Regions from separate parts of the Paenibacillus sp. sgz302190 genome, predicted to be linked through region 2. Evidence: riboswitches for the same ligand, from Rfam matches in the RefSeq annotation. Region 2 holds a riboswitch; the other holds the start of a gene.

What was found. A riboswitch is a leader RNA that binds a small molecule or an ion and turns the genes downstream of it on or off. The one in region 2 is predicted to bind cyclic di-AMP.
Region 1: it holds a riboswitch for cyclic di-AMP, as region 2 does, so the genes downstream of both, AC6RNO_RS31495 (stalk domain-containing protein) here and AC6RNO_RS15670 (hypothetical protein) in region 2, are expected to answer to the same signal.

Annotation. Positions count from the first base shown of each region.
Region 1 covers NZ_JBZYAO010000044.1:40,649-45,300, reverse strand. The annotation lists gene AC6RNO_RS31510 (sporulation protein YjcZ) at 140-292, opposite strand; gene AC6RNO_RS31505 (GNAT family N-acetyltransferase) at 522-1,712, shown strand; gene AC6RNO_RS31500 (polysaccharide deacetylase family protein) at 1,771-2,475, opposite strand; gene AC6RNO_RS31495 (stalk domain-containing protein) at 2,652-3,443, opposite strand; cyclic di-AMP (ydaO/yuaA leader) riboswitch at 3,453-3,601, opposite strand; gene AC6RNO_RS31490 (LiaF transmembrane domain-containing protein) at 3,762-4,067, shown strand; gene AC6RNO_RS31485 (PspA/IM30 family protein) at 4,093-4,652, shown strand, end outside.
Region 2 covers NZ_JBZYAO010000012.1:139,539-144,190, reverse strand. The annotation lists gene AC6RNO_RS15675 (invasin domain 3-containing protein) at 1-1,760, shown strand, start outside; cyclic di-AMP (ydaO/yuaA leader) riboswitch at 1,981-2,151, shown strand; gene AC6RNO_RS15670 (hypothetical protein) at 2,268-2,720, shown strand; gene AC6RNO_RS15665 (hypothetical protein) at 2,910-3,305, shown strand; gene AC6RNO_RS15660 (histidine kinase) at 3,453-4,652, shown strand, end outside.

The sequences.
Region 1 (4,652 bases), on a different contig from region 2:
TTTCACATAATGAGATTATCATAACCGCGTTGTTTCGTCAACATCGGACATGGAAGAAGAAGCAGATCATAACGGCCCGCGTTATTGCCTGCTTCCAATTTATAGTTCTATTGGCATATACGATTTGTTTCTTTACAGATTAAATATGAAATGTGCGGAGAATGATGACAAGCAGGATAAACAGGACAAGAATTGTTGCCGGCGAAGTCATAAAACCTCCTACAGGAGCTCCGCAGCCACAACCATGGCCACCATAGCCACCATAGCCACCATAGCCATATGAATACGACATATTATTCCCTCCCGGATTGTAAAGTAAAGGTTTCAAATTTCTTGTATAGTGTATGTGCGGAGCGGATGGGTTGATTGGACACGTGTCCCGTAGGCCTTGATCCGACGGTTCCGGATTTCGTCTCGTTCGAAGCCGGATTTTCACGCAGCCGCGAAATGCTGCCGCTCTTTGTGTTACTATGAAATTGCCGAAGGATACGGGCTAATAATCGAACGAAGAGGTGATCGCCATGGGCGAGATTCGCGCATTAAAGCGGGAAGAAGTGGCGGATAGCGTCGCGCTTTCCGAATTTGCTTTTCAATTGGAGCTTACCCCGGAGGAATTTCAGGATCGAATGGACTTGACCGATCCGGACGCCGTTCTGGGATATTTCGCGGACGGGCGTTTGGCGGCCAAACTGACCTTGCTGGATTTGGAAACGTGGCTGCACGGGCGCAGCTTTGCAATGGGCGGCATCTCGGGTGTAGCGACATGGCCGGAATACCGGCGGGGCGGCATGGTATCCGAGCTGCTCGTTCTCATATTGAAAAAGATGAAAGAGAAAGGTCAGACGCTCTCCTTTTTGCATCCGTTCAAGTTTGAGTTTTACCGCAAATTCGGCTGGGAAATGTATTCGGAATACTGCAAATACGAAATTACGCACGACAAGCTCCCCCGCTTTCAAGCGGCCGCAGGCAGCAGGGTGATGCGCATCGGGAAAGATCCGGAGATTTTGAATCCGATTTATGAAAAGCACGCGGTCCGCTATAACGGCATGCTGAAGCGGGACCTGAAATGGTGGAACAACCGCTGGTTCAAGTTTAAAAAAGGAACGGTTGCCGTCCATCTTAATGCCCGCAATGAGCATACCGGCTATGTATTTTATCAGGTTAAGGACAAAATCCTGACGATTCATGAGCTTGTGTTTCTGGACGAGGAGGCACGGCGCGGATTGTGGAAATTTATAGCGGATCACGATTCGATGATCGACAAGGTGCTTGTCCAAGCCCCCGTGAACGACGCGCTCCCGTTTTTGGTGCCTAATCCGGCATTCAAGCAGGAGAGAGTTCCTTACTTCATGGCCAGAATCGTCGATGTGGAATCGTTCCTGGCCCAGTACCCGTTCCGGACGGACGGAATCAAGGAGGCGCTGTACTTGCGGGTCGCTGACGAGCATGCGGAATGGAACAACGGCGTGTTTCAAGTGCGGGCGGATGCACAAACCGGCGCTGTGGAAGTAGTGAAGCTCTCCGGGAGCGTCCTGCCGAATGAGGAGCAATTGCTCAGTTGTTCGATACAAACGCTGACCACTTTGTTTATGGGTTATCAAAAAGCCGTCTTTTTGGCGGAGACGGAACGCCTGCAGGGCAGCCCTGTGACGGCTAGGCGGCTGGACTCGGCGATACCCGAACGGACTACATATTTGGCGGATTTCTTTTAAATAACGGAAAAAGGCGGCGCAGCGGACGATGAACCGTGAGGCCGTCTTTTTGCGCTGCTTATTTGTTCATTTTCGAAATCAGGTCGGTGACCGTTACGAATTGATAGCCCTGCTTTTTAAGCTCGGGCAGCACGATTTTGAGAGCTTCCACCGTTTGCGAGCAGTCTCCCTGCAAGTCGTGGAACAAAATAATATCGCCGTTGTGAATGTTATTGAGCACGGACCGGACGATTTTGTCGACGCCCGGCTTCCGCCAGTCTTTCGTATCCTGGTACCAGGACCACATCACAACCGTGAACCGGTCCTGCTTGGCCAATTCGATCAGCGATTGATCGTAAAAGCCGCCGGGCGGACGGAACACGTGAGGAATTTGCTCGGTAATGTCGAAAATAATTTCCTGCGTCTGTTCGATCTCCTCTTTCAATTTGTCCGGGCTGACATGTTTCAAATAATGATGATCGTACGTATGATTGGCAATCTCATGCCCTTCGTTCACTTCCCGGATGGCGATTTGCGGATACATCTGCACGCGCTTGCCGAGCACAAAAAAAGTCGCTTTCGCGTCGTACTGCTTAAGAACGTCCAGCAATTGGGGCGTATACACCGGATTGGGCCCGTCGTCAAACGTCAGCGCGACCAGCTTTTGATCGGTCTGCACATTCCAAACGACCTCGCTTTGCGGCACCGGCATGGCGGCGGTCGTCACATTCAAAACGACGGCAAGCTGCGCGGCGGCAATCATCATGCGATGGAGTTTTGGCATAAGTCTCCCCCTTAAAGTTTGAAGCAGGCTTGCTTCCAAACAGTCTGAGGTTATTGTCTGACCTGCCAACAGAACCTATGCGGAGGAAAAGAGGCAATATTTGTGAGGCAAATTCGCTCAAATACAAAAAGCAGGCCCATGGAGAATAGGATCTCCATGGACCTGCTTTGTCGAAATTAACTGGGCAAGCGGAACACTTTCACGTTTTGGATGCCGAATTGCTGCAGCGATTCTTTGGAGCCGGGGATAAAGATGTCCACATGATTGCCTTTTACGGAACCGCCTGTGTCGGTTGCATAGGCATACATGCCGCCTACCGGCAGTCCGTCGAAATTGTAGCCTTCGATGTAAAGCTTGGTGCCGAGCGGAATGACCGTCGGATCTACGGCGACTGTCCCCAGCGCCAGCGGATTTCCCATGTAGTCGACGGCGCCGAAGCCGCCGTTCTCGGAAGGATCGGCCGAGTAAGCGGTTGCTTTAAAGCTTTCAAACTTGGGCGCATATTGGCTTCCGTCTTTGCTTAAGATGGCCATTTTGCTGTCCGCATCCCATTGAATCGGAATTTTGGAAGCGTCGCAAATGAATCGCAGCGGAACGAACACTCTGCCGTCCTGAAACCCGGCATGGGTGCCCATGTCGACGGGGGTGTTGTCGATGACCGCTTTTTGATCGCCTGATGCCAATGCAATCGTATGTTTGCCGTTGTTTAAAGTTACTTTAATTTGATTGCCCTTTTTTTCCCATTGGACCGTATAGCCGAGTTTTTCGGTTACGAAGCGAATGGGGACCTGCGTGGAATGATTCGTGTCTAAATAAGGTTGTGCATCCGGAAAACCGACAAGGTCATTGTCTACCTGCACTTTTACTTCCATTTCGGCCGCTTTGGCATGGTGCGGCGAAAGAAAGCCTCCTGCCAGAACTGTAATAGATACAGCAAGGCCAGCGAGTCCTTTTATAGCCGTATTCAATTCGCTATTCCTCCTTCTTATTAAAGCCTCCGAGGTTAGTTGACGGGTTCGGGAAGAAGGTTCTCCCTAGTCTGCTTCGACAATCAGCAAATATTCACCCCAATTAAATCGTCCCCCGTACCGATGCTGGAACACACCGGATTCGGCTCCAATTATTTTAACATTGGTATTTTGCCTGAAACAACGGCCAAAATGTGGAAGGTCTGAGAAATACCTAGACTTTGGTCCAGGTCGAAAAACAGTCGCGGGTCCGTTTTGCTTCTTGTCTCTTTTGTATACGCTAGTAGCATAAGGAATGAGCGAAAGGCGGGAACGTGCATGTCCATGAAAGGCAATAGAGGATTAGCTTTGATTTTTATTGCGGTCGGCTTGATCATTGCATCCCATATAATCGGAATTCATCTTCATCTTATGGGGTACCTGCTGCCGCTTTCGATGGTTGGGCTCGGCTATGTCGGCATTTGCAACGGGAAGAAGATCGGCTGGCTGATCGCCGCCGCGGGAGCTTTGATCCTGGCCGTGAAATTGTCGGGCTTCATCGCGTTCGCATTGGCGATTGTGCTGATCGGCTATGGATTCAGGCTGCTGGGCAGACGCACGCATTCGGATCGGTTCGATCTGTAAACTTAAATAGGCCGGGGTGGGGTTAATGAAGGTATTGAACAGAATCGGTAAAATGGCTGAAACGGCTTGGCACGATACCGCCGAGCGCTTTTCGATGAATGAGCAAGGAGGGGGCTTCGGCTCGCAGACGGGAGCAAGCGGGCGGATCCGGGCGCTGGAGCAGCGCTACGAAGAGACTTTGCAGCGGACGTTCGAGCTGCGTCAGCACTTTGTGAACGCGGAGGAGCTCGCTCGGCTCCGCGCGGAGCAGGCCGAGCTGGCGATGCGCGCCGGCGAGGAAGAGCTTGCCCGGGCGGCGCTGCAGGAGAAGCTGCGCCTGGAAGCGGCGTGCGGGCACTACCGCACGCAGTACGCGAGCTCCCAGGACGAAGTCCTGGCGCTCGCGGAGGAACTGCAGCGGCTGCGCGCCGCCGCTGCGGACGATGTGCAGCCGCATGGCGGGCTGCACGGGGCCCAGGCCCGCGACACGCTGCGCGAGCTGGAAAACGCGGGCCGCGAGGCTTGGCAAGGGCTGCGCGAAGCGGGCCGCATGTCGGCCGAGACGCTGAAGGAGGCGGGCTGCAACGTCAAGCAGGAGCTGCGCAC
Region 2 (4,652 bases):
TCAAATGGGCAGCAGGAAACCGTCCTGTCTCGTATTTTGGGACGCAGGGCGTAGAAATCACGGACCATTTTACCGTACAAGAGAACGGGGTTTATTCAGTCTATGTGGCCGATGCGGCGGGCAACGCGAACGTTAGCTCGATTGAAGTCCGGAACATCGTTCCTTTGAGCGGCAATGCGAGCTTGAGCAGCTGGCAGCTTATGGGATTGGGCGGGACGGTAAAGTTCGATTTTGACCCGGGGACAGTGAACTATACGGTAGACGTAAGCCATTCGGTTTATGGCTTGAAAATGGTGCTGACAGCCTCGGACGTCTATTCTGCCGTCTACGTGAACGGATTGCAGGTTGCGGGCAGCCCGATGACCGGTGAATATTCGCTTGCAACAGGCAAAAACACGTTCGAAGTCAATGTCAAAGCGCAAGACGGTTCAGTTAAAACATATACGCTGAGCGTGATTCGTTCGGCTGCAAGCTCCGGTTCCGATTCTGGTTCGACTTCAAGCTCGTCAAGCCATTCGTCGCCCGGCAATTCGATCGCGGCTTGGATCAATGATGCAAAGGTGTCCGGGATTGCCACACTTCAAACAGATGCCAATGGAGTGAAGTCCGTTGATGTTCGATTGGATAAGGATACTTTAAAGAAGGTGCTTGACTCTTTATCCTCCTCGCCTGAACGGAATCTCTCGGTATCGATTGAAGATGAGGCGGACCAAACAGCGCTGCGGCTTCCCGATGAAGCTGTCAAGCTCCTTGCCGGGAAAGCGGATAAGATCACTTTAAAAACTCAGCATGGCCAGTATCGCTTGCCTCTGGCGGAAGTCGTAAATCAGGAGTCCGAGTGGACGAACGATGCGGAAGTTCAAATAACGATCGAGCGCGGCAAAATTGAAGCGATACCCGGACTGCAGGATGCGGCGAATAAAGGCGGTTTCCGGTTGGCGGCGGATCCGATTCATTTTAACGTATATGTGACGCATCATGGCGAGAAAAGCGAGATTTCCGGCTTCAACCGCTATGTACAAAGGGTTCTCTATTTGCCGGCGGATGCCGGAACGGCTGCAACGGCCGTGGTATGGGATCCGACATTCGGTGTACGTCCGGTGCCGACGGAATTTGCCAAAGTTGACGGACATCAGGCGGCCGTTATTCGCAGCCTCACGAACAGCGTTTATGCATTGGTATCCAAAACGTCCCAATTTACAGATATTCAAGGACATTGGGCCGCGGCTGAAATTGGCAGGATGAATAGCAGAATGATCGTACTTGGCGTAGATGAAAACCGGTTTGCTCCCGAAGCCGTTATTACGCGGGCTGAACTCGCCGCTTTGCTTGCGAGAGCGTTGGGCTTGCCGGAGGGCGGAGATCGTGCCGGTTTCCGAGACGTGAGCGAGTCGATCTGGTACAGCCGGGCCGTGAAAGCAGTTCAAGCATACGGAATTATGGACGGTTTCGGTGACGGAACGTTTGGGCCCAACCGAGAGGTTTCGCGGCAAGAAGCGATCGTAACGATCGTTCGGGCGCTGCGCATGGCCGATGCCGCTTCGGTGACGAGCAATGCCGGGGCGCAAGTGAACTTGGCCGCCTACACCGACAGCAATCAAATCGGCGGCTGGGCGAGCGATGCGATACGTACAGCCATTCATATAGGCTTGGTGAAGGGGTATGGCAATGAATTGCGTCCGCAGAAGCCGTTAACTCGTGCCGAGACGACCGTACTTCTTTACCGGATGCTGCAAAAAGCGGGATTAATCGATGGATAAGCTTGAATCAGGAGACGGGCCGAGGGGCTCGTCTCTTTACTTTGCGGTTCAATGTCACCGGCAAAAGCATTCCAAAGAAAATGGAACGATAATGATCGAAATTTATATTTGATTACGCTTTCACTTGGGAAAATCATCAAAAAAACAAAATAAAGCCCCGTATTCTTATTTTACATAAACGGTAATTAGGGGTACCATTTGATTCAACAACTTCACATCATAAATCAAATCGCTGAGTCCCTGAAAGGGGAGCGGGGGAACCACCAGAAACCGATCCGAACAGGGGGCGGTTTTGCGGGGTGAATCTAAAGCAGGCGTTTGCTTGCCGCAGTAGGGCACTCTCAAGCCCGAATCCGACAGCTAACCTCGTAAGCGTATTGAGAGAGACCTTCGATCGTGCTTTCAGCAGTTCGTTTCTTTACGTTGAAAAGAAGCCCGAGAGTAGAATTTCTCTGCTCTCAGGCTTCTTTTTGCTTTTTTTCCACACATTGAGGAGAGTGACTGTAAATGTATCCTGAACCCATGACAGCACTGCAAGAAGAACGCACAAAAAATTGTAAAATTGTCAGGATCGAATATTTTCGATTTAATTCCGAGCTAACGGACAAGCTGATGCCCGGACATGGAACTGACTATCATTGCGGTATCCTGGCGATTTCAACAGGCGGTGCAGTGTACGGTATCGGAGAATTCATCATGCCAAGCTGCGCTGTGAAAGGTGATCTCGTACAGTGGGTAAGTGTTTTCCAGAGGATCAAAGGTCTAACTCTCGAAGATGGACTGCATTACATTCAGCGGAATAAGGAGCAGTGGGGTCTTGCCAGAACGCAATTAATCGAATCGGCATTCAACGATTTGGATGAAAAGCTGAGACACTCATCTGCCGGCGGCAATGAATCGGGTTTCTTAGGGGATCATGCTTATTTATTTGACCGTTCAGAGGCATATGTCTCTTTTTAGGGCAGATGTGTGGGGAATTTTAATCATTTTTTACGTTTTTTTAATGCATGGACCCGGATTCTTTTACCTCCTTTTTACAGCGTTCCGTATTAAGATCTCAATGTGACCGTGGGGAAAGCCGAGAAAGGGCAGTACCACGTGTTAAAAATTGGGCTTATGATTAGCCGCAATGACATGGAGGAGTAAGAAATGAATGAATCGGAGTTTATATTGGTTGCAGCTCCTACGAAAGCCGGCGAGCAATTTATTCGTCATTTAAAGTTTAAAGGGCTGCCTTGTGCGGTTGTAACGAACAATAGACAGGACCAGCAGCGCTTTTCCAAGCTTGGTGTGAATCATATCATGATTGTGGATACGGTCGAACATGAGACTTGGGTCGCTCCCGAATATCCGATAGGTAAAATCTTTTTGTTTGAAAATAGTTTGCCTTTATGCTGCCGCTATCTTCAAATCACCCGCAAATGGACTTCAAAAGCGGTCTATGTCATTACCGAACGCGACTATGCCAGGCTTATTTACAAAGGGCTTGGCGCCGATCATGTCATTTATTCAAGGGCAGGCAACGTTACATTTTTACTCGATTAGCACGGTAAAATTTACAATTCGTCGCCTTACTGGATGACGAACAGCGGCAGTGTGACGGGCTCGTCCTCGGGGTCCGCCGACAATTCCCTAAAGTTATTGCTGAATAGTGAACCAGCAGATACAATTTCAGGAGAGGGGGGACATTTGATGAGAATAAAGCCGCATACGTTCAACAGTGTCAAATACAAGATTTTGTTTGTCAACCTGATTTTGATGATTTCATTCAATCTGCTTATCATTTATTTTTGGAATTACCGGACTTCGGAGGATACCCGGGAGTCGGCGGGCAACTACATCAACGACATGTTGAGAGTTTCCGGCAACAATCTGGAAGTGGCTCTCAAAGATATTTATGCGCTGGTGTCGATTACATCGACAGAAAGCGATATTGTCGCCATTTTGTCGAAAAGAGAGGAATCGACAGGACTTTCCTATTTGCAAGAAAACAGGAAAATTGACGATTATTTGGTCAATTTGTTCACATACAAGCATTATTTGAACGATATTATGATTGCCAATTTAAACGGAAGGACGTTTTCGAACGGAAATACAATTTCCTGGGAATTCCTTACCAAGCAGAGCTGGTATCCCCGATTGATCAATGACGAAGGGGCGTCTGTGTTCATTCCTCCCCATTATAATTCGGATAATCCTTATATTACGCCTTACCGGGACGATAGAGTGGCTTCGATCGCCCGTCCCATTAAATATCAAGACAGCGTGATCGGGTTCGTGATCGCCGATATCAAAAGCGATTTGCTGCGCGACATGTTCGCAAGCAACCTGAACAAGGTGAACATTTTGATCGCCGACCGCAGTTCGAACGAGATCGTCTACAATTCGCAGAAGGAGAAGATGCCCGATCCGGATATCAGCGCTATGATCGGCGGCATGCAGGGAAACGAGGGCAGCTTCTACAGTCAGATCGATCATGAGGATAATTTGATCGTATACCGTTATTCGCCTACGACGAATTGGATGCTGATCGGCATCGTTCCGAAAAAGATTTTGCTCGAGGAATTCAGTAAAACGAGAAACAGCTCGCTGCTGCTTTCCATCGCATTTTGCCTGATCGCCCTGCTGGTTTCCACGGTGGCGTCCTCCTATTTGACCAGACCGATTCTGAGATTGAACCGCGCAATCAAACAAATTGACGGCAACCATCTGGATGTACAATTGGAGATCGATTCGAACGATGAGATCGGCCAGTTGTCCCGGCAATTCAACTCCATGGTGCATCGGATCAAAGATTTGATCCAGGATACGAAACAGCGCGAGCAGGATAAGCGCAAAGCGGAGATGCGCGCATTGCAGGCGCAAATCAACCCTCACTTTTTATATAATACG